DNA from 2 places in the Cobetia sp. UCD-24C genome. Region 1 is predicted to be linked to the other one. Evidence: riboswitches for the same ligand, from Rfam matches in the RefSeq annotation. Region 1 holds a riboswitch; the other holds the start of a gene.
The links. A riboswitch is a leader RNA that binds a small molecule or an ion and turns the genes downstream of it on or off. The one in region 1 is predicted to bind thiamine pyrophosphate.
Positions count from the first base shown of each region.

Region 2: it holds a riboswitch for thiamine pyrophosphate, as region 1 does, so the genes downstream of both, AOG28_RS13140 (ABC transporter ATP-binding protein) here and thiC (phosphomethylpyrimidine synthase ThiC) in region 1, are expected to answer to the same signal.

Region 1 is NZ_LJTD01000003.1:254,233-270,038, forward strand. It holds gene AOG28_RS05300 (MFS transporter) at 1-1,272, opposite strand, end outside; gene AOG28_RS05305 (class I SAM-dependent methyltransferase) at 1,520-2,254, opposite strand; gene AOG28_RS05310 (lysophospholipid acyltransferase family protein) at 2,586-3,620, shown strand; gene AOG28_RS05315 (PQQ-dependent sugar dehydrogenase) at 3,904-5,025, shown strand; gene AOG28_RS05320 (TIGR04283 family arsenosugar biosynthesis glycosyltransferase) at 5,480-6,292, shown strand; gene AOG28_RS05325 (TIGR04282 family arsenosugar biosynthesis glycosyltransferase) at 6,285-7,010, shown strand; TPP riboswitch at 7,208-7,334, shown strand; gene tenA (thiaminase II) at 7,481-8,140, shown strand; TPP riboswitch at 8,299-8,439, shown strand; gene thiC (phosphomethylpyrimidine synthase ThiC) at 8,566-10,575, shown strand; gene AOG28_RS05340 (peptidylprolyl isomerase) at 10,705-10,983, opposite strand; gene AOG28_RS05345 (phasin family protein) at 11,184-11,552, opposite strand; gene AOG28_RS05350 (nuclease-related domain-containing protein) at 11,979-13,274, opposite strand; gene AOG28_RS05355 (GNAT family N-acetyltransferase) at 13,404-14,732, opposite strand; gene AOG28_RS18630 (DUF4190 domain-containing protein) at 14,836-15,225, shown strand; gene pncB (nicotinate phosphoribosyltransferase) at 15,385-15,806, shown strand, end outside.
Region 2 is NZ_LJTD01000009.1:394-16,199, reverse strand. It holds gene AOG28_RS13200 (acyltransferase) at 1-39, opposite strand, end outside; gene nhaD (sodium:proton antiporter NhaD) at 311-1,600, shown strand; gene AOG28_RS13190 (DUF1338 family protein) at 2,073-2,855, opposite strand; gene AOG28_RS17835 (DMT family transporter) at 2,972-3,871, shown strand; gene AOG28_RS13180 (monovalent cation:proton antiporter-2 (CPA2) family protein) at 4,020-5,777, opposite strand; gene AOG28_RS13175 (GrxA family glutaredoxin) at 5,992-6,258, opposite strand; gene AOG28_RS13170 (YeiH family protein) at 6,436-7,488, opposite strand; gene AOG28_RS13165 (LysR substrate-binding domain-containing protein) at 7,703-8,611, shown strand; gene AOG28_RS13160 (alpha/beta fold hydrolase) at 8,791-9,615, shown strand; gene AOG28_RS13155 (MFS transporter) at 9,612-10,880, shown strand; gene AOG28_RS13150 (ABC transporter substrate-binding protein) at 11,017-12,321, opposite strand; gene AOG28_RS13145 (ABC transporter permease) at 12,468-13,235, opposite strand; gene AOG28_RS13140 (ABC transporter ATP-binding protein) at 13,232-13,984, opposite strand; TPP riboswitch at 14,043-14,156, opposite strand; gene AOG28_RS13135 (hypothetical protein) at 14,321-15,286, shown strand; partial or broken gene AOG28_RS13130 (cation:proton antiporter domain-containing protein) at 15,424-15,806, shown strand, end outside.

The sequences.
Region 1 (15,806 bases):
GTCATCGGCCTCGGCGTCACGCAGGTGCTCCTCGGCGGCCTCGACCAGTTCAGGCCCGACCGCAAGCTCGGTGCCCAGCGGTGTCTGCGGGGCATGGGTCTCGAAGCGCGCCAACGGCTGCGGCGCCGGACGCATGACGCGTCGCCAGACGAAGAAGAGCAGCATGCCGCCCCCCATCACCGCCAGACTCAGCGCCATGCCGGGCATCGCGCCCATCTCGGCCATCGGCAGCGATACCGCCGGCGGGGACAGGGTCGACCCCACCGCGTTGATCAACAACAGGCCCTGGCTCATGCGCACCAGGGCACCGGCGGGCGCACGGTCGGCGGCATGGCTGACCGCCACCGGATAGAGCGTGAAGGCGGCACCGCCGAGCAGGAACAGCACCGTCAGCTGGGCGATACCCTCGCGCGCCGGCCCCAGCAGCAAGGCAGCGAAGCCGACGATGGCGATCGACAGGATGATCAGTACCTGCTGGCGATCGTGGCTGTCAGACCAGCGGCCGATGGGGTATTGCAGCAGCATGCCGCCGAGAATCACCAGCGCCATGCGCTGACCGATCTCCGCGGTGCTCAGGGTGCCGCCATCGCCCAGCGCCAGAGGCAGCAGGCTGTAGATGACCGCCACCACCAGTCCCGAGGCCAGACAGCCGAACACGCCCGTCGGCGTGATGCGAATAAGGCGCCACGGGCTCAGGGGTTCGGACTGTTCGATCAGCGGCGAGACTCGCGGCAGCAGCACCAGCGGCAATACCGAGGCCGCCGCCAGCATCGCCACCAGCATGAAGGCCGCCTCGAGGCTCAGCATGGCGGTCACGCCCAGCAGCAGCTGACCGAGCACCCCCGCGCCGTAGAGCACGATCATGTAGAGCGCCAGCAGGCGCCCGCGCACGGCAGGGTCGGCGGCGCTCAGCAGCCAGCTCTCGATGACCAGATATACCCCGACCAGCGACCAGCCGATCATCATACGCAGCAGGAACCACACCACCGGGTGGTCGCCCAGCCCCATGGCCAGAGCCGCGACCGCCACCAGCGAGGCGAAGCCGGCATAGGCGCGGATATGGCCGATGCGCAGTAGCAGGCGGTCGTTGACCAGCGCGCCGAGCCCGAGGCCCAGATAGTAGGCCGAGCTGATCAGGCCGATCGCCTCGCTCGAGACGCCGGCGGCAGACAGCCGCAACGGGACCAGCGAGGTCAGCATGGCGTTACCGATCCCCAGCAAGGCAAGGCCGAGCAGGGGCGCAAGGGACATCAACAGCAGATGACGGGGCATGACCAGATCCTCGGCCGGCCGCCAGTCAGCGATCAGCCAATGCCGCAAGGTGCGGATATCGTCGGGAGGGGGAATTTGCCCTGCGAGAATACGTCAAGGCGCGGGCAATATAGTGACAGTCCGCGCCAAATCCAAGCCTTTTTGCGTCATTTGGCGACAATATCGCCTTGCGTATCGCTGCGCCCTGTCTAGCGCCCTATTCATGCCCTGTCCCACGCCCTGTCCCGCGCCCTGCCCCACGCCCTTGTCAGGCGGGTTGGGGCACGCGGAAGATGACGCTGTCGTTGGCGACCTGCTCAAGCTCGAGTCCGTGCGTACGCGCAAGCCAGGCAAAGGTCGCCGGGCTGAACAGGCACACATGCGTCGGATCACGCAGGTAGTGCCAGCGCCTGAGCGCCTCCGGGTCATCCGAGGCGGGCTGCGTCATCACCCCCAGCAGGCCGCCGGGCCTGAGGCAGCGTAACCACTGGCGGAAGACTTCACCCGGTGAGTAGAGATGCTCGATCACCTCGGTGCTGACGATGAAGTCATGCTGGCGGGTGAGCGCTGCCGGGTTCGGATGATAATAGAGGTCGTGCAGCGCCATCGGATGACCCGCCTCCTCGAACATCTGCGCCAGGGCAGGCCCCGGCCCACAGCCGAAATCGAGCCCGCTGGCACCGGCCGCGAGCCGCTCGCACATCGGCGTGAATAGCTTGGCCAGGAAGCTTCGATAGCGCGGGTCTGCTGGGTCATTCTCGTGCTGGTCGTAGATATCCTGCTCTGCCTTGGCATCCAGGCGCTGGGATGGCGCCAGATACAGCAGATGACATTCCGGGCAGCGCAGGTAATCGCGCTCGTCGGCGGGCGGTCGCTGACCGGTGTCGGGGCACGGTCTGCGCCGCTGTACCAGGTGCAGCACATGCTGGCTCTGGGACGCCTCACACAGCGGGCAGACAGTATCCGCAGGCGGATAGGGAACGAGGGAATCAGGGGCTGACATCAGGGCTCCGCGGCAAGGGACACTGGCGATGAGGGTCGACGCCACCACACGACTGGCGGTGACAACTCGGCGCCACGCGCGACACCGCGGCGGCACGGGCAATTCCGCAGCAGGTGAACGTATCGAAGGTGGCGACTGTCTGAGTGCTGAATGATACCCCGCGCCAGTGTCTTGCGCCTGCCACGATGGAGCCTGCAGGCACCGCCCCCCTCTGGCACAATGAGCATCATTCGAGTGCGGCACCGCGACACCTGACGATGTCACGGCGCCTGCCTTCGCGTCAGACAGGCGCGACCTTTCACGCCAGACCACCGGAACTTCACGTGTGACGATGGACAAGACTCTCAAGCGGTTCGAACAGGCCATGGAACAGCGCCTGACTCCTCTCAAGGCCAACTCCGTGGCCTGTCTGTGGCAACGACTATCCGGACTCAGCACCCGCCAGCTCTGGTGGCTGGCGCGCCCGTTGGCGCGTGTGGTGCAGCTGTGCAATCCCCGTGAGCGCCGGGTCACGCGCCAGAATCTGGGCCAGGCCTTCCCGCAGCTCGACAGCCAGGCGCGCGCGCGTCTGGCGAGCGACAGCCTCGCGCATTCCACCGCCACCATGCTGGAACTGGGCAAGGTGTGGCTGGGCGATGAAGACGCCGTGCGCGATTCGATTCTCGAGGTCCACGGCCGCAACCTGCTCGACGAGGCGCGCGCCGAGGGGCGCGGCGTCATCGTGCTGGCGCCACACTTCGGTAACTGGGAAGTGCTCAACTTCTGGCTCTCCAGCCATTTCCCGTTCACCGCCATGTACGAGCCGCCCAAGTTCGAACGCCTCGACCCGATCATCCGCAATGGCCGTGAGCGCATGGGCGCAAGCCTGGTGCCCACCAACTCGCGTGGCGTAGCTGCCTTGCTCAAGGCACTCAAGCGCGCCGAAGCGATCGGCATACTGCCGGATCAGGAGCCGGGCCGTGGCAGCGGCGTCTTCGCCGACTTCTATGGCCGCCCCGCCTATACCGCCACCCTGCTGCCCAAGCTGGTGGCGAGAACCGATGCGCGCGTCGTCACCGGTGTCGCCCAACGCCTGGAAGATGGCCATGGCTTCGCCATCCACTTCCTCGCTGCGGATGAGGGGGTCTATTGCGAAGAGGAGGTCGCCTCGGCACGCGGGGTGAATGCCTCGGTGGAAGCGGCGATCGCCTTGGCACCGGCCCAGTATCAGTGGGAATACAAGCGCTGGCGCAAGAGCCCGCAGGAAATGGAGCAACAACCGGGCTGGCAGGAATCCCGCTTCTATGCGCGCACCTATTCCTTCTTCTCGCTCAAGGGCTGGCGCCGCTATTTCAAGCATCGCCGCAAGGCCAGCAAGCGCGGCTGAGGGCAGCACTGGCGGATCAGGCCATCAGCTCCCAGACTGAATGCGCATGGCTCAATGACAGGAGGCAAGGATGCCGATCCAGACTCACGCCGCTCACCTCACAAGCGCATCCCTGTCCCGGGTGGTGCCGGCACACCTGATGACAGGCTTGGCGACAAGGTTGGCAACAAGAGTGGCGACACGCCTGGTCGTAAGTGCCGTGGCGGCCTGTCTCGCATTGTCTCTGCCAGCCCAGGCAGAGACAGAGGCCCCTTCCTCACTGTCGCTGGTGAGCGCTCAGCAAGTGCCCAGCGATGCCCCAGCGCTCAAGCTGCCTGAGGGCGCCACGCTCGAGCGGCTGGCCTCGCTCGACAGTCCACGCATGCTGCATCTCACTGATGCTGGCGAGCTGCTGATCGGCTCGCGGGCCGAGCGTGTCTATCGCGCTCAGCTGACGCCGGACGGCAACCTCTCTGCCGTGAAGACGCTGGTCGAACTGTCGGGCTACCCTCACTCGCTGGTGGTGCGCGGCGACAAGCTCTATGTCGCGACCACCGCCGCCTTGCTGGTCGCCGACTATTCACCCGGCGAGTCTCTCACCCGCGATGACTTTCGTGAGCTGATCGCCCTGCCCGGCGGCGGTGGCCACAACTCACGCACCTTGAGTCTCGGGCCGGAGGGTGACCTCTATCTGGCGCTGGGCATCCAGGGCAATTGCTCGAATCAATACCTTGCAGGCAGCGAGCAGGGCTACTCCTTCAGTGAACGCCGAGGCGGCGTGCTGCGCCTTGAAGAATCCGGCGATGCGCCGCACTGGCAGCCCTGGGCCAGCGGACTGCGCAACCCGGTAGGCCTCACCTGGCAGCTGGGCATAGAAGGTGAGCCGCGCCTACTGGCCACCAACAACGGCCCCGACCACTGGGGCTATGAGCAACCTCGCGAGCTGGTGGTTGCTGCTCGCGAAGGCAGCTTCCATGGCATGCCCTGGCATCAGTGGGTCGATGGCCGCTGGCAGGCGGATGACTGCATCACGAGCGATTCACCGCGCAAGCGTGACGAGATTGCAGCGCCGCTGGCCGAGATCCCCGCTCGCAGTGCGCCGATGGGAATCGCGGTGGTACCGCCAGAGCATCCATTGGCGGCAGACATGGATGTCGTGGTGGCAGTCCACGGCAGCTGGGGCACGGCGCCCTCCGGCAACGCGGCGGGTGACCCGGCCAGCCGCCGTGAGCCTCGCCTGCTGGGCCTCAAGCTGGCGACGCCAGACACTGAAGCACGCCTGGTGCCAGTGCTGACCGGTCTGCAGGACAGCAGCAGCGGTCAGCGCTGGATTCGCCCGCTCGATGTCCTGTTCGGCCCTGATGGCAGCCTGTACTTCACCTCGGATAGCGGCGCGGCTGGCCTCTATCGCCTCACCTTCGATTGATGGCCTGACCTCCAGCAGAACGGGCTTTTGATAACCGAGGCCCTGGCCCTTATTCACGCGCTCTCTCCAAGCCCTCTGTCCAGGCTCTCTTCTCCAAACCCTCTCTTCAGGCTCTCTTTCCAGGAGCTGCTTGGCAGAGGGCCTATGGACAGGGCCTATGGTTAGGGCCTATGGACAGGGCCTATAAATAGGGCCGATGAATGCAGCGCTTGCCTGCTGCAGACTCAGAAAACCTGCCGTTCATGCCCCGCCTGCGAATTACAGAAATGTAGTCCCGTGCCCTGGCATGCACCCAATGGCCAGCTAGGCATTGTGTGGCCATGGAGCGACTCTGGGTCGACGCCAAGCGTTTAATGAACGATGACGCTTTGAGAGAGCGTCTCTCGCCCGTGCATCCAGCCTACGAACTCCTGCGTATGATCCAACGAATACGCCATCGTCGGAGCCTGCCGCCATGAACCAGCAGCCACCCCCAGCATCACGGACGCCCGCCAACCGGGACTCCCTGTCGAGCACATGCACGCACCTGACGCGCGCTCCCTGGCTGAGCATCGTGATGCCGGTGCATGACGAGGCAGCCGGCATCGTGCAAACCCTGATTGCCCTGAGTCGCCTGCGCGCGGGCGGGGACTGTGAAGTGATCGTGGTGGATGGCGGCTCGACGGATGGCACCCCCTCACTGGCCCGACCGCTGTGTGATGCCGTGCTGAGCAGTGAACCGGGCCGGGCACGCCAGATGAATGCCGGAGCCGCGCGTGCACGCGGAGAATGGCTGCTGTTTCTGCATGCCGATACCGACTTGCCCGACAATGCGCTGGCATTGCTCAAGGAGGCCGTCACGACGCATCGCCGCAGCGACTGGGGCCGCTTCGATGTCAGCATCAAGGGCGAGTCGCCGTGGTTACCGATGATCGCCGCCATGATGAATCTGCGCTCGCGGCTGACCAGCATCAGCACGGGCGACCAGACCCAGTTCGTGCAGCGCTCGACCTTCGAGGCCATCGGCGGCTTTGCCGACATGCCACTGATGGAAGATATCTGGCTGAGTGCCCAGCTCAAGCATCTGACCCCGCCAATGAACCTGACGGCGCGCGTCACGACCAGTGGTCGACGCTGGGAGACCCACGGCGTCTGGCGCACCATCGTCAAGATGTGGGGACTGCGGCTGGCGGCCTGGTGTGGCGTCTCCCCTGCACGACTGGCACGTCTCTACGGCTATCGCGCCGCGGCGCAGGCCTGTGAGCAGCGCGGCATGCCCCATGCGTGATACGGCGTTGCCTACCTTGCCCACCGCTGATGCCGCGTCAGAGGTGCGCCCGACTCTCATCATCTTCGGTCGCCTGCCCATCGCCGGCCACTGCAAGACACGCCTGATCCCCGCACTCGGCCCCGAGGGCGCAGCTCGACTCTATGCGCGGATGCTGAGCCATATCGTTGACCACGCCTGCGCCGCGCGCCTCGGCAAGGTCGTGGTGATGCTGACGCCCGCTGACGAGCCGTCGAGTCAGGCATCTGAACAGGCGGCTCTGCGGGCAGCGCTGGAAGCCCGGCTGCGAAGCATTGTCGACACCTCTGCCGACCTCACCTTCGAGACACAGCCACAGGGGGAGCTCGGTGAGCGAATGTCTCGGGCCATGGCCCGACATCTGCCCGAGGGGCCGGTGTTGCTGATGGGCTCCGACCTGCCGGCGCTGGACAGCCAGCGGCTGCGCGAGGCAGCCCACAGACTGCGCACTCACGACGCGGTGCTGCAGCCCACCGACGATGGCGGCTATGGCTTGATCGGCCTCAAGGCGCCCTGCCCGCAAGCCTTCCTGCTGCCCCGCTGGAGCCATGCCCATGTCTGCCGGGACACTCTGGCGCTGCTGGCACGGGCGGGGAGAACGGCCGCTTGCCTGCCGATCAGCTGGGATGTCGATGAACCGCGTGACCTTGCGCGACTGTCGCGCCACCTGCCGGCGCTCATGGCCGACCTTGCCGCTTGAGGCTTTGCATGAACATGCTCACGGCTTTCTACAAAGCCGCTTGAGGCTCATCACAAGCCCGCTTGAGGCTCTTTATAAGCCCGTCTGAGGCTCTTCACACATTCGGCATGCCTCCCAAAGTCGTATGCATTTTTGCTCACACTGCCCTTCTTCTGCGCCGCAGGGCTGTTACACTCGCTGCATCGTGACTCATATGTCACAGCTTGACGGGGTGCCGGTAAGACCGGCTGAGATGTCATGCGCAGGCAATGTCCTTGCGTGAATGACGATCCCGCCGAACCTGATCCGGCTAGTACCGGCGTAGGGATCAAGCGCGAAGCGATGCCACTCGATATCGTCACCACTTTCTCACGGTGACTGTCGGCACCTCCCCCGCTTTTCCCCTGCTCCTGTTCCGGTACTGGCCACGCTTGCGCCAGAGACCTGTCGCCCCATCACGGGTCGTCAGCACGCTCACCGAGGGATGCGTCATGCCTAGTTTCAACGACCTGACCAGTGCCTGCGCCGAGGAATGGCGTGACTATCTCGAGCACGACTTCGTTCGCCAGCTGGGCGAAGGTCGTCTGCCGGAGGAGTCCTTCCGCCATTACCTGCAGCAGGACTACCTGTTCCTGATCCACTTCGCACGCGCCTGGGCGCTGGCCGCCTACAAGAGCCGCACCCTCGCGGAGCTGCGTCAGGCCACGGCCAGTCTCGACACCATCCTCAATACCGAGCTCGATCTGCATATCGGCTACTGCAGCGAGTGGGGCATCAGCGAGGATGACCTGAGCGAGCTGCCGGAATCCCGCGCCACCCTGGCCTATACCCGTTACGTGCTCGATTGCGGCCAGCGCGGCGACCTGCTTGATCTGCACGTGGCGCTCGCGCCCTGCCTGATCGGCTACGGCGAGATCGCCGAGTGGTTGCTCGATCAGGACACCACCGAGATCGAGAACAACCCGTACGCGGACTGGATCGCGATGTACTCAAGCGATGACTTCAAGGAAGCCGTCGAAGCCGAGCGCGAATGGCTGGATGCGCGCCTCTCGGAAGTCTCGGAGCGCCGACTGGGTGAACTGGTCGATGTCTTCCGGGACGCCACGCGACTCGAGATCGACTTCTGGCAGATGGGCCTCGATCGCGCTTGAGGCATCACAGACTGACGTCCCGACGCTCGCCATGAGCCGCTCGGGATGACGCCATCCTCCATGGATGGCACGACTGACAGGCCAACAGAGCCTGGATGCGAGAAAGCTCCCCGGGGCAAGCCTGACGCTTCGGGCAACACCCTCGCATTGAAATCTGAACACGCTTGACGGGGTGCCGGTGGAACCGGCTGAGATCCTGCATGCATGCTTCGCCGCCCTGACGCGCGAGCTTGCCAGCAAGGGGTCCCGTGGAACCTGAACCGGTTAGGACCGGCGTAGGAATCAAGCTGATGGCCAGCCGCTGCGCGCGGCCGCCTCGCTCCCGGGCCACCTGTTGGCAAGGAGTCGGCGACGACCATCCTCTCCCTGCGCACGGTCTTCCCATGATGACGTCAGCCGTGACGTCGCCCTTTGAGGAGACCTGCATGAGCACTGCCCCGACGACACAAGACCCGCAAGCCACCAACGCCGCCGAGTCACCGCTCGCCTCGCAGCCTGATGCTGCCCCCAAGGCACGCGCGCGTGCCGGTCGCAAGGATGGCAGCCGCCACCTCGCCAGCGAAGCACAGGTCGACGCCGCCGCCATCGCGCCGCTGAGCGGCTCGCGCAAGATCTATATCGAAGGCTCCCGTCCGGACATCCGCGTGCCCATGCGCGAGATCGGCTGCTCGCCGACCCAGACCTCCAGCGGCCTGGAAGAGAACCCGCCGATCGTCGTCTACGATACCTCCGGCCCCTACACCGATCCGGCGGTCGAGATCGACATTCGCCGGGGCCTGGCGCCGCTGCGCGAGCAGTGGATCGAGGAACGCGGTGATACCGAACAGCTCAATCAGCTGAGCAGTGAATATGGCCGCGTGCGCCAGGCCGACCTGCGCCTGTCGTCCCTGCGCTTCGAGCTGGACCACCGCCCGCGTCGTGCCCTGCCGGGCAAGAATGTCACCCAGCTGCACTATGCGCGCCAGGGCATCATCACCCCGGAGATGGAATACATAGCGATTCGCGAGAATCAGCGTCGTATCGCGCTGCGTGAGGAATATCAGGGCAGCGAATCCGTCGAGAGCATTCTGGGCCATCAGCACCCGGGCCACAGCTTCGGCGCCAACCTGCCCGACGAGATCACCGCCGAATTCGTGCGTGAGGAAGTCGCACGCGGCCGCGCCATCATTCCCGCCAACATCAATCACCCGGAAAGCGAACCGATGATCATCGGCCGCAACTTCCTGGTGAAGGTCAACGGTAACCTGGGTAACTCGGCAGTCACCTCCTCCATCGAGGAAGAGGTCGACAAGATGACCTGGGCGATCCGCTGGGGTTCCGACACCGTGATGGACCTCTCGACCGGCGCCAACATCCACGAGACCCGTGAATGGATTCTGCGCAATTCTCCCGTGCCGATCGGCACGGTGCCGATCTATCAGGCGCTGGAGAAGGTCGATGGCGTGGCCGAGAACCTCGATTGGGAGATCTTCCGCGACACGCTGATCGAGCAGGCCGAGCAAGGCGTCGACTACTTCACCATCCACGCCGGCGTCCTGCTGCGCTATGTGCCGCTGACCGCCAGCCGCGTGACCGGCATCGTCTCGCGCGGCGGCTCGATCATGGCCAAGTGGTGTCTGGCGCATCACGAGGAAAGCTTCCTCTATCGCCACTTCGAGGACATCTGCGAGATCTGCAAGGCCTACGACATCAGCCTGTCGCTGGGCGACGGCCTGCGCCCGGGCTCGGTGGCCGATGCCAATGACGCCGCCCAGTTCGGTGAGCTCGAGACGCTCGGTGAGCTGACCAAGATCGCCTGGCAGCACGATGTCCAGGTCATGATCGAAGGCCCGGGTCACGTGCCGATGCACCTGATCAAGGAGAACATGGACAAGCAGCTCAGCGAGTGTGACGAGGCGCCCTTCTACACCCTCGGCCCGCTGACCACCGACATCGCCCCGGGCTACGACCACATCACCTCCGGCATCGGTGCCGCGATGATCGGCTGGTTCGGCTGCGCCATGCTCTGCTACGTGACCCCCAAGGAGCACCTGGGCCTGCCCAACAAGGACGACGTCAAGACCGGCATCATCACCTACAAGATCGCCGCGCATGCCGCCGATCTGGCCAAGGGCCACCCGGGCGCGCAACGCCGTGACAATGCGCTCTCCAAGGCACGTTTCGAGTTCCGCTGGGAAGACCAGTTCAATCTGGGCCTGGACCCGGACACCGCGCGCAGCTTCCACGACGAGACGCTGCCCAAGGACTCGGCCAAGGTCGCCCACTTCTGCTCCATGTGCGGGCCGAAGTTCTGCTCGATGAAGATCACGCAGGAAGTGCGTGATTACGCCAATGAGCATGGTCTGACCGGCGATGCCGACAGCGTGATGGCCGGCATGCAGGAGCAGGCCGACAAGTTCAAGCGTGAAGGCAGCCAGCTCTATCAGGAGGTCTAGGCGAGCGCCTGATACACAGGAAAGCTGACTTTCCGAGCGACACAAAAAACGCCCCGACCAGTGATGGTCGGGGCGTTTTCGTCACATCCTGCCAGGGGCTCATGACATCTCATGAGCGTGACAGAAGGCTCACGTGCGGCTGGTGACTTCCAGCAGGTGATAACCGAACTGGGTCTTCACCGGGCCCTGAACCGTGTTGATCGGGGCGCTGAACACGACTTCGTCGAATTCCTTGACCATCATGCCCGGGCCGAAGGCGCCCAGATCGCCGCCACTGCGGCCGGACGGGCAGGAGGAGTGCTCGCGAGCGGCATCAGCGAAATCGCGGCCGTTCTCGATTTCGGTCTTGAGAGCTGCACACTGTTCTTCGCTGGAAACGAGAATATGACGCGCTGTGGCCTGTGCCATGTCTATCACCTGTCACTGATCGAATAAATGCCGCCGGCAATCACCGGCGGCGTGGCAGGACATTGTGGCCCAAGGCAGCGCTCGCCGCTAGCGTCGCGCGCCTCCCCACCTGCTCAGCAATGCCCCAGACACGCGAACGCCCACCCGGAAGACCGGATGGGCGTTGGGGACGCTCGCCTGAGAGCGTCGGCAGCAGTCGCTTACTTGGCGACTTTCTGCATGGCCTCGGAGGCGGACTTGGCGTTGCTTTCTGCCAGTTCCTGACCTTTCTTGGCGTATTCCTGGTTCAGCTCGACCACTTTCTGGGTGTCGTTCTGCAGCTTCTCGCCCAGAGTCTTGACGGTTTCCTGCTGCTCCTTGACGAAGTTCTTCAGACCTTCGCTGTCCTTGATCTCGAGCATGGAACGCGCCTGGGTCAGGGAAGCATCAGCATAGGACTTGGTCAGTTCCATCTGTGCGCCGATCAGCTTCTCGCTGTAATCGATGCTCAGGGCGCTGAACGCACGCAGCGGAGACAGGAACATATCGTCGAACTGCTGAGCGGACTTCTCGAAGTTGGCATTGAACATGTAGGCACCCTCCAGGGTATTGGCATCACGCTGAAATGAACCGGAGCGTTGCTCCGTTCGGTTATCAGGACTGAACCGGGCTGGTGCACCGTAGTGACCGAGCCATCATTATCAAGCCGTCACTATCAAGCCGTCGCGGTCAGATAGTGCTATCGACCAGGTTCCATCCTCGCTGCAACGCAGCATAAGACAGTCTTTGTTGCACTGCAACATCAAAAACATCGCAACGACTGATCTGTACGCCCTGGTTGATGCAGTTGCTTGATTGCACTGGAGAAAAACAATCAGAAGCCGAAAAGAAAATTGACGCCTTGGGGCCCCGTCATGCCACACACCACGCCCCTGGAACGCCAGGCTGGGCCAAAGTGCTGGAACAGAAGCCCGAAGCTGAAAGACTGAACTTGAGGAGAGCGCCGTGTTGCTGCGTCACTGGCATGAGGCGTCGCGACAGCGTTTGCAGAGCAGACGCCCGCCCAGCGCGCGTGCCTGATCTGCCTGGCGACAGAAGTCGACACTCTGGGTGGAAAGCCATCGCCGACAGCCCTGACAGCGCGGCAAGCCTTCCTCATCCTGCGACTGGGCGGAAGACGCGCCCTGCTGATTGTCGGCCACAGCCCCCGGCTGCTCGCCTGCCGCCTGCGGGCTCGTGGGGTCTTCTCGGCTATCCTGATCCGGGGCCTGGTGCCCGGGTTGCCAATGCGCGGCCTGCAGCCCTCGGCCCCCAAAACCGCACTGCCGTTTCAGGACAACCGTAGATGTCACGCCACGCTGGACCGCCAGCGTCGTGTCATCCGATGCCCCTTCCATGTCATCAGACTCTGCCGCCATGGCAGCGCTTTCGCCTGAGGCCCGCACCAGTTCTTCAGGCGATAGCGGCGGTTGCCATAGATAGGCCAGCGGGGATACCAGAGTGGCAGCGTCACCCTCCGTCGCGCGCGTGCCAGCGGCCAGGCCCAGCTCCGCCACCCAATCCGTATTGGGGGCCACATGCTGGGTCGCGATGGCGCGCCCCAGCTGGCGCAGACGGCGTTGATCGAGGCGGTGGGTAAAACTGCGCAACCGTGTCACGTAAGCGGTCTTGCCGCTCACCTGCAGGCACTGTCGCTTGAGGCGCGCGAAGGACAGCAGCGCACGACTGTCGACGATGTCTTCCGGCGGCCGACTGACCTGAGCCGCATCGGCCACCACGATGCGATAGCGCAATTGCGGCTGCAGGGTCATCCCAAGGCGAACAGGCAACAACGAGGAGGCCTCCAGCCATTGCACGATGGCGCGGCTACGCTCAGGGATCGTCTGCAAGGGACACGGCGTCACGGCATGCGCCATGACGCCATCTTCGCCTGAGGGTGTCTCGCCACCCTCAGAGACTCGTCCGCTATGGGCCAACAGCTCACCGAAGGGGGTGATCGAGAGCGTCAGATCAAAACAGGAGGCGTCCAGCACCCAGACCTGCATGAGGCTATTGATCAGCAGGTGATCGATCTCGATCACGCCCTCTGGCTGCGCTAGGCGCACATCATGCAGCACCACCCAATCATCCCGCGTCCCCAACAAGGCATCCAGCTGGCTTGCCAGCACACGGCGACGCGCCTGACGGGCACGTATCGCACGCAGGGCCTCCAGCACCTTGTGGCGCTCGGGCGCGGCAAGCGCAGCATCCTGCGCCAGCACCTCGAGCACCAGCAGGTCGTATTCCCGTGAATCGCAGTCCTTGATCAGCATGGGCGCCTCTGGATTAGAGCATTCATATATAACTCAGTGTAGTGCTCTATTCGCAATCTTTCTTGCCTCTGACTCTGCGGGAGAATCCGCCAGCGGATAGCGGATGACAGTGAAGAAGGCTGAGGGTCATCACTCCTGCGCTGTCTGAGGCGCGGGCTCCCGGTAGGGCAGCATTACCGTCACCTGCTGACGCGCCTTGCTGAGCCAACGTGCCTCCTCCTCGACCGCCTCTGCCACCGCCTCCTGAAGCCCGGGATGCATCAGCCAATGCAGCGACCCGGTGGCATATGCCGCGAAACCGCGGCTGATCTTGTGCTCTCCCTGGGTGCCGGGGTCGAAGCGCTTGAGCCCTCGCTGCAGGCAGAATTCGAGCCCCTGGTAATAGCAGACCTCGAAGTGCAGACAGTCGGCATGCACTTCGCTGCCCCACCAACGACCATACAGGCAATCACTGCCGATCAGACACAAGGCTGCCGCCACCGGCGCGCCCTGCTCATCACGCGCCTGCACCAGCAGCAACCGCTCAGGCATGCTGCGCCTGAGCTGCTGGAAGAAATCGAGCGGCAGATAAGGGCGCTGGCCGCGCTCGAGATAGGTCATGCAGTAGCAGCGGTAGAAGGCCTCGATGTCATCAGGGCCAATCTGCGCTCCCTCGAGCCTGGCCAGCGTGAAGCCTTGCTCGGCGACCTTGCGCCGCTCGCGACGGATCTCCTTGCGCCGTTTGGAGCGCAGACTCTCAAGCCAGGTGGCAAAGTCAGGCTCGCCGCGTGACTGCCAGTGATATTGCATCCCGGGTCGCGAAATCAGCTCCGGAATCGCCGCCTGCCAGTCTTGCCGCTCCTGTGCCGAGGCAAACAGCAGATGAAACCCGCTGTGCTCATAACGACGCAGCGCACTACCCGGCTCAGCCGCGGGTGCGATGCCGGCCTTGAGATGCGGCCACAACCACTCAAGCAAGGCACGCCGGGCTGCGGGCGACGCCAACTGCGACGAGGTGACAAGGCGTGGGCCATCGCTGGGAGTGAACGGCACGGCAGTCAACTGCTTGGGATAATAGCGCCCACCGGCCTGCTCCAGGGCCTCCGCCCACTGCTGATCGAACACATATTCGCCACGCGAGTGCAGCTTGAGATAGCGCAGCAGCCCCGCCAGCAAGCGGCCGTCGGCGTCTCGCACTACCAGATGGGCAGGATGCCAACCACTGGCGGCGCTGGCCGCACCGCAGCTTTCCAGCGCGCTCAGATAGGCATGCTGCAGAAAGGGATAGTCATCGCCTGCCAGCGCATTCCATTCACTGGCGGTGAGGGCGTCGAGGGAATCCAGCACCTCCAGGCGCCAGCCCTGCTTCTCTACGGCATCTGCGGCGCTCACAGCCTGCTGCAGGCCTGTCGCGGCCCCTGTCGCGTGTGCCGCCGACCCTGTCGCCGCCTCATCCTCTGCCTGCCATTGCCCTGTCACCGTACTCTCCTCATAGTCTTGCCATGCCCACCGCTGGTGCAGACATGCCGCACATCCCAGGACATGCTAGTGTGTCGCCATGATGCAGGACAACGAGACCCACATGACAGAGACTCCCACGCCGCCCGACGACACGTCCACGAGCGGCTCACAGACCCAGGGGCGCGCTCAAGAGTCCTCGCAAGGGCCCTCTCAAGGACCCTATGCGCCGACCCCGCCCGCGCAGGACACCCATGCCAGCACGAATCTCATGGCAGTGGCCGCCTTTGCCCTGAGCGTGCTCGGCTGCCTGCTCGCGCCTGCGGCACTCGGCGGCGTCGTGTGTGGCCACATTGCGCGCAGCCAGATCCGCCGCAGTGGCGAAGCCGGTGACAGCTGGGCCCTGGCCGGACTGATTCTCGGCTACCTGCTGATCGCCCTGTCGCTGGCCGGCCTGCTGATGTTCGGCGGCATGATGCTGACCATGTTCGGCATCATGGCCTTCAGCACCTGACCAGCGCCTGGGCACTCCGGCTTGAACGTGCAGCGCGCCTGCACGGATAATGCGTCGACATTGCTTCCCCGTGCCAGCAGGGCATGCCTGCCTCTCGCAGCGCCTGCCCTGCCAGCGATTCCGGTTCCCCCGAGCCGCCTTGATACTGAGCGAGCCTCGATGTTGTACTCGATTCTCGATAATGATTTCTACAAGTTCACCATGCAGAACGCCGTGGTGAAACTGTTTCCGTATGCGCGCGCTCGCTACGCCTTCATCAACCGTGGCGAACATTCGTTCCCGCCGGGGTTCGGCGAGGCCTTGCGCATCGCGGTAGACAACATGGCCGAACTGGCATTGAGCGTGGAAGAGAAATCCTTCCTCGAGCTTCACTGCCCCTTCCTGGACCCGACCTACCGCGACTTCCTGGCGGGTTTCCGCTTCGATCCCTCCGAAATCACCATCACCCAGACCGGTGATGAGCTGGAGGTGCATATCGAAGGCTACTGGTATCGCACCATCCTGTGGGAAGTCCCGCTGATGGCGATGATCAGCGAGCTCTGGTATCAGCTGGGCGGAGATCAACGCGACAGCGATCAGGC
Region 2 (15,806 bases), on a different contig from region 1:
CAGAAAGACAAGGCTGATGACACCTCTGATACTCGACATGCATGACTCCTTCATCAGGTGGCGCCATCGTAATTCACCCAAGAGTGGATGCCCACCCCGCTTGCGTGGGGGATGGCAACCCTGCGTTGCACGAAGCGAACGCCCCTCAGGTCGAATGGCGGGGCGCACGCAGCTGTGATGAGATGCATCGCCGGTCGTGTGACGGGTCGGTGCAAGGGAAAGGTCGTGGCAGGGTTCACGTTGAAGTCACGCCGGGCACCGTCAATCATCGCCGCCGCTGCGCGGCGATATCTCAGGGAGTGAGAGTGGCATGTGGTTGCAGGGACTGTTGATCGGGCTGGCGCTGGCCGCCTTCGTGTTGATTGCCATCGAGGATGTGATCCATCTCAACAAGGCCAAGACGACCTTGTTGCTGGGCACCTTCAGCTGGTTGCTGCTGTTCATCTTCGGCCCCGCCGCCCTGGCGGTGGATGATGTCCCCGAGGCCTTGAACGAGAACCTGCTCGAGATCGCCACCTTGTGGCTGTTTCTGATGGCGGCGATGACCTTCGTGGCCTTTCTCAATGCCAAGGGGCTGATCGCCAATCTGATCTACCGTCTGCTGCCGATGCGCATCGGGGAGCGCGGCCTGCTGTATCTGACGGGACTCTTTGCCTTCGCCTTTTCATCGCTGGCCGACAACATCACCGCGACGCTGGTATCGCTGACCCTGGTGCTGTCGCTGGGCCTGGCGCCGAAGAAGACGCTGCGCTTTGCGGTGCTGGCGGTATTCGCCGTCAACTCCGGCGGGGTGGCGCTGATCACCGGGGATGTGACCACGCTGATGATCTTCCTGGCGGGCAAGGTGCGCATCAGCGAGCTGATGCTGCTGGCGCTGCCGTCCTTCCTCAGCGTGATGCTGCTGGCGACGCTACTGCTGCCCGGGCTGGGAGGCGAGGTGAACCTCGTGCGCGAGCCGCGCGAGACCCGGCGTCTTGATCGTCTGGTCGCCTGGCTGTTTCTGGCCACCATCCTGTCGACCCTCGGGCTCAACGTGCTGTTTGGCGTGCCGCCGCTGCTGACCTTCCTGTTCGGGATGTCGTTGATGTTCCTGCTCGGGCATGTCGCCGAACGACGCAGCGACAGCGAAGAGCGCCGCATACTTGATTACATTCGTATTATCGAATTCGATACATTGCTATTCTTCCTCGGCATCCTGCTGATGGTCGGGGCGCTCAAGGAAGCCCGTCTGCTGGAAGGCCTGGCACAGCTCTATGCCCTGATGCCGGCGATGCAGGCCAATTATCTGGTCGGGCTGCTCTCGGCGTTGGTGGACAACGTGCCGCTGACCGCTGCAGTACTCAAGGCGGATGTCAGCATGAACGATGCCGAGTGGCTGGCGCTGACCTATGCCGCAGGTGTGGGTGGCTCGCTGCTGGTGATTGGCTCCGCCGCCGGGGTGATCGCGCTTTCCAAGGTGCGCGAGGTGAGCTTCATGAGTTATCTGCGCTTCTTCCCGGCGTTGTTGCTGGCCTACAGCGTGGGCTATCTGGGGGCATATTGGCTGGGCGGGCAGATCACGAACACGCCAGTGACATTGGCGCTGTCGTCTCTGAGCTGATGTGGGTGGTTGCTGGGGGTGTTCACTACGGCCACAGCCGTTGCCACAGCCGTTGCCACAGTGGCCACCTGACCCACTGCCAGATGCGTGGTCGGAAGGGAATTGGCGCTGTTTGCGGCCGGCTGATCATTTTTTGATCAATCTGTCTGCGCTCGCCTGATCTCGATGGCGATACCTAGATGTACAGAGATTCTTCACAGCTTTTTCCACAGCTTCTGTTGATAACCTGTCTGCGACGTTAGGTTTAGAGGCTCAGACACAAGGCGCAGGCATGGCGGGGGAAAGCGGCGGGGGAAGCGGCGAGTCGTGCAGTGATGGCACCATAGGGTGATGCCATGAAGGGTGATGGCAAGAGAGGGTGTGAAGGGTATGGCATGACAGGGCATGTCTCCCTCTGAACACAAGAGCCCCCTACGCATGCGCAGGGGGTTGAATGCGACTCATCTCATTGCGCAGTGCTGCCAAGAAGCCGTTACGCGCTGAGCTGGCACAGCGTATGTTCCGGCAGCAGTTGTTCTGCGGGACGCTGTTTTCCTTCTTGCTGAGTCGTCACCGGTGCCGTCGCCAGCAGGGCGATGCCGCCCAGCACCACCATATGCTCGTCACCATCCGCGAACACCATGCGCTGGGCGTGGGCCGGGTAGTAGTGATACTGCAGCTTGGGATTGATGGGCAGTACCGCATGATGGCGCCCGGTCTGCGGAGCCATGCCGTAGGCCAGCATGCCCTCGCAGACCGCTTCCAGCGTTTCGCCAAGCTCTTCGGCATTGAAGCCGACATGGTGCAGGCGCGGCCCCATCACGGAGAGCCAGGCAGCCAGCGGGTTGGCCTCGAGCAGGCGCTCGAAGGTCGGCCAGTCCGGCATGTCCCACGGACGGCAGGGCGCGAGCAGGTTCTGTCCCTTGCAGTCATCACGATGACTCTGACTGATCAGGCGCTTGAGCAGGTCGCGGTGCATCGGCGGCAGGCTGTTGGCCTGCAGTTCCGCCAGCATGACGGCAGCGCCACCATCCGGGGGAAGCAGCAGATCGACCAGCAGGCCGCGGTCGGCCATGGCGTACTGTTTCACGCGGCGATAGCCCTGGTGATACAGGCTGGGTAACAGTTTCTCGCTTCTGAAAGGCCCCTGATTCAGCGTCAGGAACATCAGATATTCAGGGTTGATGCTGTCTGGCCAGATATCCAGCGCCCCGATATCGGGATGGCGATGGACGAAGTCCAGCCATAGCTGCTGTTGGAATTCCTTGCGTTGCATGATGCCTCCTTGGACGGCCCCTATGACCTCAGTGCTGGAGCGATTATAGGTAGTCGTGCAAAGGGGTATTCAACGCCATTATCCGTTTTTTCGCGTTTCTTGATCGGAGAGTAAAAATGCCAGTGCTGGTGGCGTATTGCGTGGTTCTCATGGTGTGGTCGACGACACCGCTGGCCATCTCGTGGAGCGCCTCGGGCTGGCTGCCTGCCTGGTCGGCGATGGGCAGAATGTTAATTGCCGCATGCCTCGGTTACCCATTGTTACGCATGATGGGGCTGAAAATGGATCTTTCGCGTGGGGCACTGCGCAGCTACTCGGCAGCCGCTCTGGGTATCTGGGGTGGCATGTACTTCGCCTACCTCTCTGCGGCCTGGTTACCAAGCGGTATCATGTCGTTACTGTTTGGACTGGCACCTTTGCTATCAGGGCTTTATGCACGCTGGTGGTTGAAAAGTGCTCCACTTGACAAGTTGCAGTGGATGGGGTTTGCGTTGGCATTGAGTGGACTGGCCGTCGCGGTCTCGGATTCCCTGGCGTTGCCGCCGGGCAGCTGGAAGGGGGTCCTGACCATGCTGCTGGCCGTCAATTGCTTCGCGGCCTCTGGGGTACTGGTGCAGCGCGAGCGGGCAGGGCTGCATCCGCTGGTGCAGACGGAGGGTGCGCTGCTGGTCTCTCTGCCGCTCTATCTGGTGTGTGCGCTGATCGTCGATGGCGTGCCGCCGGCCCTGCCGGAGGGGCGCCCGATGGCGGCCATCCTCTACCTTGGCATCTTCGGCTCGCTGATCGGCTACCTGTGCTACTACTTCGTGCTGTCACGCCTGTCGGCCAGTACGGTGGCGCTGGCGACCTTGATCACCCCCATCTTCGCCATGAGCCTGGGCGCGGTGCTCAATGATGAGCTGATCTCCAGCCGCGTGCTCGCCGGGGCCTTGCTGATCGTGATCGGGCTGTGCGCCTATCTGTTCGGCCCGCAGTGGCGGGCGCGCCTGACGTCCCGCCGCCTGTCGCAGGGCTGAGCAGGCCTCGGGCCGCCCGCCTTTCTCACGAGGGGGCGGGTCTGCACGCAAGGCCTTGCCGAGTGCCCCAACGACAAGGGCCGCCCCTGCCGGGGCGGCCCTTGTGTCTTTTCAGGCGCGACTGAGCGCTCTGGCGAGTGGCGCGACGTCAGTCCTGATTGTTCTGGAACAGACGCTTGAGCTCGACCATGGCGGCCTGCTCGCTGTTGACGAGCGCTTTCTGGTCGTGACGGTGCTCGTAGTTCTGCTTGAGCATGTTGTCATCCATTTCCCGGAACGCACGCGCCACTTCCGCCGCGCGAGCACTGGGGTAGCCCATCGCCACCAGCAATTCTCCGCCCATCTCCAGGCTGCTGGCATAGGTATCACGAATCACGTGCTCCACGCCCAGCTCCATCAGCTCCCAGGCGTGGTGGCGGTTGCGGGCACGCACGAACAGCTTCAGGTGCGGGAATTGATGGCGCACCATGCGCACGATGCCTGTCGAGGTCTCGGCATCATCGACGGCCACCAGCATGATCCTGGCCTGCTCGGCACCCGCCGCACGCAGCAACTCGGCGCGGCTGGCATCGGCGTAGAAGATACGCGACCCGAACTGACGCACGAACTCGACCTGGGTGATATTGGGGTCAAGCGCGGTGAAGTTGATGCCCTGGCTCTTGAGCATGCGCGCGCTGATCTGGCCGAAGCGGCCGAAGCCGGCGATCACCACCTGCGGCGTCTCCTCACCGAAGTCCTCATCATAGGGACGCTTGGCTTCGCTGGTGGCACCGAGGTGGCGGGCATAGCGATAGAGGAAGGGCGTGGCAGCCATCGACAGGGTCACCGCACTGATCACCAGGCTGGTCAGGGTCTGATCGAAGATGCCGGCAGCCATGCCGGCGGTCAGCAGTACGAAGTCGAACTCACCACCCTGTGACAGGACCGCGGCCAGCGGCAGGGCCTCGGCCATCTTGAGGCGTGCGACGCGTCCGACCAGCGTGATGACGATGACCTTGCCGAACATCAGTGCCAGCGTCAGCGCCAGCACGGTCAGCGGACGCTCCATCACCAGCGACACGTCGACCGACATGCCCACGGCCATGAAGAACAGCCCCAGCAGCAGCCCCTTGAAGGGCTCGATGTTGGCTTCCAGCTCATGGCGGTAGACGGTGTCGGCCAGCAGCACCCCGGCCAGGAAGGCGCCCAGGGCCATGGACAGGCCCACCCATTCCATCAGCAGCGCCGTGCTGATCACCACGAACAAGGCCGCGGCGGTGAAGATCTCGTGGATCTCGCTGCGCGCGACCATCTTGAGCAGGCGCGGCACGACAAAGCGGCCGACGATGATGACCGCCGCGATCATGCCGATGCCCTTGGCGATGCCGATCCAGTTGGTGCCGGTGGAGGCATCGAAGTTGTCAGCGAACAGCGGCATCAGGGCCAGCAGCGGGATCACCGCCAGGTCCTGGAACAGCAGGATGGCGAAGGTCGACTGGCCGTGCGGCGTCGCCAGCTGCTGATTCTCGCTCAATACCTGCAGCGCGAAGGCGGTCGAGGACAGCGCCAGAATCAGGCCCAGCAACACGGCGGCGGGCAATTCCAGCCCCAGCCACAGGCCGACAGGAGTGAGCAGGGCGCCGCACAGCAGCATCTGGGCGCTGCCCAGGCCCGCAAGCTTGAGGCGCATGTCCCACAGGCGCTTGGGCTCCAGTTCCAGTCCGATCATGAACAGCAGCATGACGACCCCGAATTCGGCGAAGTGCAGTACTTCGCCAGGCTCCGAGATGAAGCCGATCAACGACGGGCCCAGCAGTACCCCGATGGCCAGATAGCCCAGGATGGAGCCGAGGCCCAGGCGTTGGAAAAGTGGCACGGCAACCACCGCGCACCCCAGCAGCACGGCGCCTTCCATCAACATGTTCATGTGCGTGTCCTTGTGCATACACCGGCGGAGAAGGCAGCGATTGTCGCTGCCCCCTCCTTTTGTCGCAAGCGGCAAGGTACGCAAGACGCGACCTTGTGTGCAGCGCGGTGGTGCGAGTGAGTGTCGTGACCAGGAGCGGGAGGCGGTGATGCAGGCACAAAAAAGCCCCCGCCAATGGCGGGGGCTTCAGCAGTGAAGCAGCTGATGGCGGCGATCAGGCCTGCGGCATCAGAGCTTCGTCCTGCACGTACTGGTTGAACTCGGTGAAGCCACCGATGTGGGTCTGATCGACGAAGATCTGCGGCACGGTCTCGACCGGCTTGCCGATGGTCTTTTCCATGTCGGCCTTGCTGATGCCTTCGGCATGGATGTCGATGTAGCGGAAGTCGAAATCATCGCGCTTGGCGGTGAGCTCTTCCGCGAGGTCCTTGGCGCGGACACAGAAAGGGCAACCCGGACGACCGAAAATGACTGCAAGCATGAGACTCTCCTAAGGTTCGTGACTCTCGTTCAGCCCGTACTGGGTGGGCCGAGAAAATGGCGCCGGCACTGCCGGTGAGTAATCGATGACCGCCATTGTGCTTGAGCCTGCCCGGGTTTGCCAATTGAGCCGTACTACCAAAGTCATTGGGGCAATCAATCGCTGCCGTGCTGAGGATTAGCCCATCAGCAGCAGATTGGCGCCAAAGCCACCGACGATCAACAGCGTGAACAGGATCAGCGCGAGCAGGAAAGGCTTCATGCCCAGTGAGCGCAGACGATCGATGCGAGTCTCGACGCCCAGGCCCGCCATGGCCATGGTCAGTGCCACGCTGCCGAGAGTAGAGAGGCTTGAGTGCACTGCCGCCGGGATCTCGCCGGTGCTGTTGATGCCGGCCATGGCGATGAAGCCCAGTGCGAACCACGGAATCGTCATGCTGCCGCCGGTTTCGCGGTCATCGCCCTCGGTGCGGGCACGCATGGCCCACAGCTTCGGCAACAGCAGCAGGAAGGGTACCAGCATCATCACGCGCATCAACTTGACGATCAGCGCATTGGCCAGGGCGTCCGGGCCGACCGCTTCCCCGGCGGCCACGACCTGAGCGACCTCGTGGATGGTGGAACCGATATAGATGCCGAACAGGCCTTCATGCATGCCGCTCAGCGGGTAGAGCAGCGGGTAGACCAGCATCGCCAGCGAGCCGAACAGCACCACCGTGGCAACGGCCATGGCGGTGGCCGCCGGGCGTGCCTTGATCATCGATTCGGTCGCCAGCACCGCCGCGGCGCCACAGATGGCGGAACCGGCACTGGTCAGCAATGCGGTGTCGCGGTCCAGCCCCAGCCAGCGCGTGCCGATGAAGTAGCCGCTGCTCAGCACCGCGGTGATCACCAGCACATCGAGGAAGACGACGCTCCAGCCCAGGCCGAGAATCTGCTGCAGGGTGATGGAGAGGCCGAACAGGATGATGCCGAGACGCAGCAGCTTCTTGGTCGCGATATGCAGCCCCGGGGAGAGCGCCGCGGCGTGACGGCTGGTGATCGGCAGGTTGCCGACCACGATACCGCACAGCAGGGCGAAGACCAGCGGGCTGATGCCGGTGGAGGCCAGCGCCGGAATGGAATGCAGTGCCAGTCCGACAAGGGTCAGGCCGCCACACAGGGCAAGGCCCGGCAACATGCGGCGCAAGCGCTCGGCAGTGGCGGGGGGAGTCAGGGTCTGTGCGTCCATGAGCATTCTCCTTGAGGAAAGTGGCCTATCCCGTGCGGAACATGGCCTGTCTTGTTATGGGTCGTGCGCTGGCGTGGGGTGCACGGCTGTCATCGGCAAGGGCGCTTGAGTCTGCGTCGCTTGCTTAGTGCCTATGGTTTGATGATTAGTCTATTCGGGAATATTATTCGGCAGTTAGTCGATTATTCTTTTATTACATACCGGAAAAACCGATATGCAGATCCACATCACGCTGCGCCAGTTGCAAGTGTTCGTGGCGGTGACCCGCCACGGCTCCGTCAGCGCCGCGGCGCGCGAGATCGGCCTGTCGCAATCGGCGGCGAGTCAGGGGCTATCCGAGCTTGAGCGTCATCTCGAGGTGCAGCTGTTCGAGCGTCTCGGCCGTCGCCTGGCCCTGAACGCCAATGGTCGCCGCCTGTTGGCGCGCGCCGAGCAATTGCTGGAGCAGACCCACGCGCTGGAGCTGGAGGCGCGTGAGCCCGGCGTGGTGGATGGCAACCTGCGTGGCGAGCTGGAAATCGCCGCCAGCGCCACCATCGGCACCTGGTTGCTGCCGGGGCTGGCGGGGGCCTTCATGCGCGAACATCCGGGCACCGAGCTCAACCTGCGTCTGCGCAATACCCATCAGGTGGTGGAGGCGGTGCTCAACTATGACGCCGAGCTCGGCCTGATCGAGGGTGACTGCCATGCGCCGCGCCTGATGAGCCAGACCTGGCGCGAGGATGAGCTGGTGGTGGTGGCGCCGCCGAGCCATCCGCTGGCCGTGCGTGGCGTGGCGCTCAGCGACGAGGACCTCGCCACGGCCGACTGGATTCTGCGCGAGGGGGGCTCGGGCACGCGGGCGGTCTTCGAGCGTGCACTGCACGGGCGGATCGAGCGCCTCAAGGTGCGCATGGAGCTGGGCCAGCACGAGGCCATCAAGCAGGCCGTATTCGCCGGGCTGGGGCTGGGGTGTCTGTCGCGGCTGTCGGTAGCCGCCGAGATCGCGCGTGGCGAGCTGGTGGTGCTGGCCACGCCCCAGCTCAACCTGAAGCGGCGCTTCTCGATGCTGTGGCACCCGGAGCGTTACCGCAGCCCGCTTTGGCAGGCGGTCAAGGTCTATCTGGAAGCCAGCCCGCGCTGAGCCGTCGAGGACGGAGCCGCCGCGCGCTTGATAGTTTGCTAACATAGGCGCTCCCCGCGAGCCGGCTGCCGCCGAGCCACGCCATTGAGCTACGCCACTGAGCCACGCCGCTGAGCCTGAGCTACTGCGCCTGAGCCACGGGGAGCGTAACGGTCTGTCTAGCGTCCATGGAGATGATGATGAGCACAACGGTCGAGCTTTATTACCACGAGAGCGATGCTCGTGATGGCGCCGAGGAACAGACAACGAGCCAGCAGGACGCGACGCCGCTGGTCATTCTTCACGGCCTGTTCGGCAGTGCCGACAACTGGCGTTCGCATATCAAGTCGTGGTCGCGGACGCGCCGCGTGATCGCGGTGGATCTGCGTAACCACGGCCGCAGCCCGCACGTGGCCGGCATGAGCTACCCCGAGCAGGCCGCGGATGTCATCGCGCTGCTCGACCGCCTCGCCATCGAGCGCTGTGACCTGCTGGGCCACTCGATGGGCGGCAAGGTCGCCATGCAGGTCGCGCTCGAAGCGCCCGAGCGTCTGCGCAGCCTGCTGGTCGCTGATATCGCGCCGGTCGCCTATGGCCACGGGCATGACGATATCTTTGCCGCCTTCGAGGCGGTACGTGACGCGCGCCCGGCCTCACGCAAGGAGGCCGACACGGTGATGGCGCAGCATGTCGATACCCCGGCCATTCGCCAGTTCCTCGCCACCAATCTGGTGCGTCTCGACGATGGCGCCATGGGCTGGCGCGTCGGGCTGGACCATATCGCGGCGGGCTACCCGCAGATCGTCGAGGCGCCGCACGGCCAGGGGCCGGTCGAGCTGCCGGCGCTGCTGTTGTGGGGCTCGCGCTCCAACTATGTGCAGTCCGAGGGCCTGGCGACGATGCGCGAGCACTTCCCTGCGCTGGAAGATGACTCGCTGGAGGCCGGCCATTGGCTGCACGCCGAGCGTGCCAGCGAGTTCCAGCAGGCGGTGGTGGCGTTCCTTGATCGCGTCGCACGCGCTTGAGTACTCCGAGCAGTCACTCCGAAAATCGTCAGCCGGCCACGAGCGAGCGGGTCATCCCGCCGGTGACCACCCACGAGCGCCTGGTGGTGGCGCTGGTCACCCTGCTGCAGTTCGCCGTCATCATGGGCTTCACCATGGTGATGGCGCTGGGCCCCGACTTTGCCACCTCGCTGGGCATTCCGCTGGATCACCTCGGCTATATCGTCGGCAGTTATCCGCTGGCCGCCGCGGTGGGCACTCTGCTGTGGACGCGGCATGCCGATCGCTTCGATCGCCGCTGGGCGGTGCTGGGCTTCCTGTTCGGCGCGGCGCTCTGTCACCTGATCGCCAGCTTCGCCACTGACTTCGAGACCCTGCTGGCGGCGCGCATGCTGGGCGGACTGTTCGGCGGGCCGGCGGCGGCGACGGCGCTGGCCATCGTGATCGACGTGGTGCCGGGAGTACGTCGGGGGCGTGCCATGGGCCTGGTGATGGGTGCCTTCTCGGTGGCCTCGGTGCTGGGGCTGCCGTTTGCGCTGTGGCTGTCGCAGGGCTTCGGCTGGCAGGCGCCATTTCGCGCCGTGGCGCTGTTGGCGCTGCTGGTGTGCGGGCTGCTGGCCTGGATACTGCCGCCGATCCGCGGCCATCTCGACAATCCCGAGACGCGTCAGCGCAGCCGCAAGGGCACCACGATCCTGGACATCCTGGCCCAGCCCGACCATCGCCTGGGACTGGCGCTGATCGCCACGGCGATGTTCAGCAACTTCCTGGTGATTCCCAACCTGGCAAGCTATCTGCTGTTCAATCTGGGCCTGCCGCGTGAGGATCTCGGCGGGCTCTACATGATCGGTGGCGGGCTGTCGCTGGTCGGCATGCAGCTGACGGGGCGGCTGTGTGATCGCTATGGCTGTGTCTGGCCGGGTACCATCACCTGCCTGATGACGGCGCTGGTCGGCTGGGCCTTCCTGTTGCATTCGCCGGGGCCGTCGCTGATCTGGATCGGCTTCGGCGCCTACATGCTGTTCTCGTCGGCGCGGCGTGTGACCCAGAATACGCTCAACAGCTTCATTCCCGCCGACCACGAGCGGGCAGCCTTCACCAGCACCCAGAGTGCCGTGCAGCATCTCAGCTCCGCCGCCGGCAGCTATGTAGGCGCCGGACTGCTGGTCAGCACCCCGAGCGGCGCGCTGGAAGGCATGCCGTTGCTGGTCGCGGTGCTGATGGTCGCGCTGGTGATCCAGCCGCTGCAGATCCTGTGGCTGTCGCGTCGCCTGGCACGCCGCTAGCGCTTGTCAAATAGGCACAAGACGGCGAGAGCGAGCCGGCCCTGAACCCAAAACGCCCTGTCGGAATCTCCGACAGGGCGTTTTGCATGGGGCGCGCAAGCGCTCAGCGTTTCAAGAGCTCTGGGCGCTCAACGCCTCAGGGCGCGTTGACGTCGACGGCCAGGTGGCTCAGCGACTGGCGCTTCTTGATCATGCCGCGCTCGAACAGGAAGTCCTCGAAGTCACGATAGCGGCCGGCATCCAGCGCGGCAGGACGCAGCGCGAAGCGCGGCAGGGTGGCGTACCAGGCTTCCTTGTTGAGCTCGGTATCCAGTGCCGGGTCGGAGTCGCGGAACATCTCCCAGCCCTGGTCCGGATGGTTGATGATCCAGGCAGTGGCTTCGCCGACGGCGGCGAGGAAGCCGGCGTACTGGGCCTGCTTGCGCTCGTAGCTGTCGCTGTTGGCGACGAAGATCAGCTCGTCATAGGTCGGCACACCTTCTTCCTCGATGTAGAAGGCGCGGCCCTTGACGCCTTCCTGGGCCATCTGGGCCAGCTCGAAGTTGCGGAAGGCGCCGGTGACGGCATCGACCTTGCGCGTCAGCAGGGAAGGCGTCAGCGAGAAGTTGACGTTGGTCAGCGTGATGTCATCCAGCGTCAGGCCGCTGTGCTGCAGCATGGTGGAGAGCAGCACTTCCTCGACACCGCCCACCGAGTAGCCGACCCGCTTGCCCTTGAGGTCGGCGATCGACTGGATGTCGCTGTCGGCGCGCACTACCACCACATTCAGCGGCGTGGCGACCAGGGTGCCGATACGCACCAGCGGCAGGCCCTGATCGATCTGCAGGTGCAGCTGCGGCTGATAGCTGATGGCGATGTCGACGCGCTCGGCGGCGGCCAGCTTGGGCGGCACGCTCGGGTCGGCGGGGGCGATCAGCTCGACATCAAGGCCGTGCTTCTTGAACAGGCCCAGCTCCTGCGCCAGCACCAGCGGGGCGTGGCCGGGGTTGGTGTACCAGTCGAGCATGACCTTGAACTGCGTCAATGGCTTCTCGGCGGTGGCAGCGTCCTTGGCAGCGTCATTGGCGGCGCCCTTCGAGTCAGCATCAGCGCTCTGTTCGTCGCTGGCGGCTGGCGGGGCATCCGCAGTCGGTTCAGCACCGTTCTTGGCCTGTTCGGCGGCGCCGGCGGTCGCTTCCACGGCTTCCTGGCTTGCCACCGGCGCGGAGGCGGCCGAGTCGCCGTTCACCCCGACTTCGGCCTGCTGAGCGACGATTTCCGGCGCTGACTGGGTGCTGGTGGCGGGTTCTGCCTCGGCGGCGTGGGCCGACATGGCGGTGGCTGGCAGGCTGCTCAGGCACAGCGTGGTCAGCAGGGTGGCGAAGGCGGTGGACAGCAGCGAGGCACGTGGTGAACGTGTCAGCTGCGCTTTGCGCCGTGGCGCCGATGACGAAAGAGACATGGCGGAGTTCCTTGTGATCACAGGGTAGTGGTGCTGCCGTTCGTGGGCGGCAGTCGTCAGGCTCATGCAATTTGTGTCGAGCGTCGTTGCGTCTTTCGGTTACGCGATCTTGCGGTCTTGCGGTATTTGTCCGAAGCCCCGGCGTGTCAGCTCAGGCGTGTCAGCCGGTCGCGGTGCCAGGGCATCAGGGCGCGCAGCAGCGCATCCAGCGAGAAATAGAGCAGCAGGGAGAAGGCGACCAGCACCAGCAGGGCGGCGAACATCAGGTCGATTTCCATGCGCGCGTTGGCGTTGAGCATCAGATAGCCCAGCCCCTGACTGGCTCCGGCCCATTCCCCGATGACGGCGCCGATGGGGGCGGCGGTCGCGGCCATGCGTATGCCGGAGGCCAGTGCCGGCAGCGCGGCGGGCAGCTGGATATGGATCAGTCGGCGCCATGGACTGGCGCCCAGGGTATGGGCAAGATCCAGCCAGCCCTGTCGGGTCTGGCGCAGGCCGTCGTAGCCGGTGGAGGCGACCGGGAAATAGATGATCAGCGTCGCCATCACCACCTTGGACAGCATGTCATAGCCGAGCCACAGCACCAGCAGCGGCGCGATCGCGAACAGCGGTATCACCTGGCTGATCAGCAGCATCGGCAGCAGCGTGCGGCGCAGGCGGGGAATGAAGGCCAGCGCCAGGGCGGTGGCAAGGCCGAGCAGAATGCCCAGCACCAGCCCGGCCAGTATCTCGCTGATGGTGACGCCAGCGTGATGGGCCAGCAGCGGCGCCTTCTGGATCAGCACCTCGAGCACGGCCTGCGGCGTGGGCAGAATGTAGGGCGGTACGGCGGTAACGGCAATGATCAGCTGCCAAAGCCCCAGCAGGAGCAGCGCGCTGATGACGAGGTGACGCATGGCGTGCAGACGTTTCATGCGGCCTCCTCGCTATCACGCAGGCGGGCGATCAGTTGCGCCTGCGCCGGTGGCAGGGCTGGGTCATCCAGCGGCACCGGGCGTGCGGCGCCAAGCCCCGGCAGGCGTTCCAGCTCGGCGCCGTGACCCGGGAGGCTCGACGGGCGCAGCACCAGCAGCTGATCGGCGAGGCGCAATGCCTCCAGCGGGTCATGGGTCACCATCAGGACGGTGCGGCCCTTGAGCAGGCGGCTGGCCAGATCATGCAGCTCCAGACGGGTGATGGCATCCACCGCCGAGAACGGCTCGTCCATCATCACGACCGGCGCCTGCTGGTAGAGTGTGCGGGCGAGGGCGACGCGCTGGCGCTGACCGCCGGAGAGGGCGTCCGGCCAGGCCTGCTCACGGCCCTCAAGCCCGACCGCGGCCAGCAGCTCATGGGCAAGCTTGCGATTGCGCGGCCGCCGGCGCAGGTCATCGCCCAGCCACAGGTTGTCGATGACGCGCCGCCACGGCAGCAGCAGGTCCTGCTGCGCCATCCAGGCCACGCGGTCGGTCAGCGGCTGACCGTCATCGGTGGCGAGGTCGAGCTGGTGGAGGTCTGACATCTCCAGACCGGCCAGCAGGCGCAGCAGCGAACTCTTGCCGCAGCCGGAGCGCCCCAGCAGTGCCGTCCAGCTACCGGCTTCCAGACGCGCGGAAATATCGCGGAACAGCGTGTGGCCGGCGTAATCGATTCGTGCGTTGTTGAGGGTGAGTCCCAGCGACACAGGCAATTCCGTGGTCAGGCGGCGTGCCGGCAGGAGGAAGCAGGTGACGCGCCGTGCAGGGCACGCGTCGGGGATTCCCTCCGCCGGTATCAACCGGATCAGGTTCCAGGGGTTGTCGCGCGACGTATCGCTGCGGCTCTCAGCCCATCCTCGGGCACCCCCATCCAGGCCGACAGTGTAACGTCACTGTCTTGCCGGTGTCTTGTCCGACGCGGGTCAGGGGGCGGGTCAGGTGGGCAGGGCAGAGATGGCGTGCGAAACGGACTATGCCGATGTGCCACGCCTTGGGTATGCTGAGCTTTACTGTAACAAGACGTGTAGCCCAAGGAGATCATCATGCCCGACACACCGGATCTCTCGACCTGTTCCAGTTATCCCGTTCCCCCACGGCGGCCGAGCACGGCTGAGGCCGTGGGCGAGCCGCGTCCCGTGCCCAGGGGCTGGCCCGAGGAGTCACTGACCCGACGGCTCTCGACCTATCTGGGTCAACCGCTCGAGCCGCTGGCACTCGCCTGGCCGGATAGCGCCAACTGGCTATGGCGCCAGCGTGGCGGCACGCCCGGCCTCATCAAGCTGGCGCGCACCGGCCCAGACCATGACCCCTTCTGGCGCGCCATGCGCGGGGTCTTCGGCGCAGATCGCTGGGCGACGCCGGAGGGCCTGACGCGCCTGGCGGGCGCCTTGCCCGCGCGTCTGCCGATTCCGCCACTGCCCCTGACCTTTCTGGGGCGTCTCGATGGCGCGCCCATCTGGCACCTGCCGTGGTCCAGCGGGCAGCCGAGCGATCTCAGCATCACCTTCTGTGAGCTGCTGGGCGACCAGCTTGGTCGCCTGCATCAGGATACGGTGTCGGGCTTCGGTCAGCCGCTGGCGCAGCCGATGCCGCTATTGCACTGGAATACCCGCGTCACGCGCTTTCTCGCCCATCACCCGCGTCGCGCGGAGCTTGGCACGTTGCTCAAGCGCACCTTCCCGGCGCCGACTCGCGCGGTGTGGTGTCTGCCGGACATGCGCGCCGATCAATATCTATGCGCCGCCACCGGCTGGGTATGGAGCGATTGGGAGGCGCTGGTGTGGGCGCCGATCGAGTTCGACTGGGCGCTGGTGGAGTTGCTGCTGGAAACGCCGGAGCAGCGTCAGGCCTTCATGAAGGGCTATTCGCGCCATGGGCGCATGATCGATCTCGATGGCCAGCGTGAGCTGTGTCGTGCGCTGTTGTGGGCGATGGAGGCCTTCGGTCCGCGGTCCTATGCTGAGCTTGCGGCAGCCCCTGCCTGGGTCTCGCCGCGCAGCCTGGCGTGAAATCCGCGTGCTGCACGCTGCAAGTACATGAAAGGTGTGAAATTTCTCTGCAGCCCCATCGCTGACATGGAATACTGTGGGTGAGTCGTCGTGGACGTCACTCGAGATCTGATGTAGGGCTTGGCGGGGGAGCACTCGTGGTAGAGAACCTGAATTATTATTTCTTGCTGGCAGGCACGCTGATCGCCTTGAGCGTGTTGGCCAGCCGCGTCTCGGCGCGTCTTGGCATGCCGCTGCTACTGCTGTTCCTCGGCCTTGGCATGCTGGCGGGTGAAGATGGCGTGCTGGGCATCCAGTTCGATGACGCCTCATCCGCTTACATGATCGGCAACCTGGCGCTGGCGCTCATCCTGCTCGATGGCGGCCTGCGCACGCGGCTGTCCACGTTTCGTGCCGGCCTGAAACCGGCGCTGGTGCTGGCCACCGTCGGGGTCTTCATGACCAGCGGCCTGGTGGGCCTTCTGGCCATGTGGCTGTTTGATCTCACCCTGATCGAAGGCCTGCTGGTCGGGGCCATCGT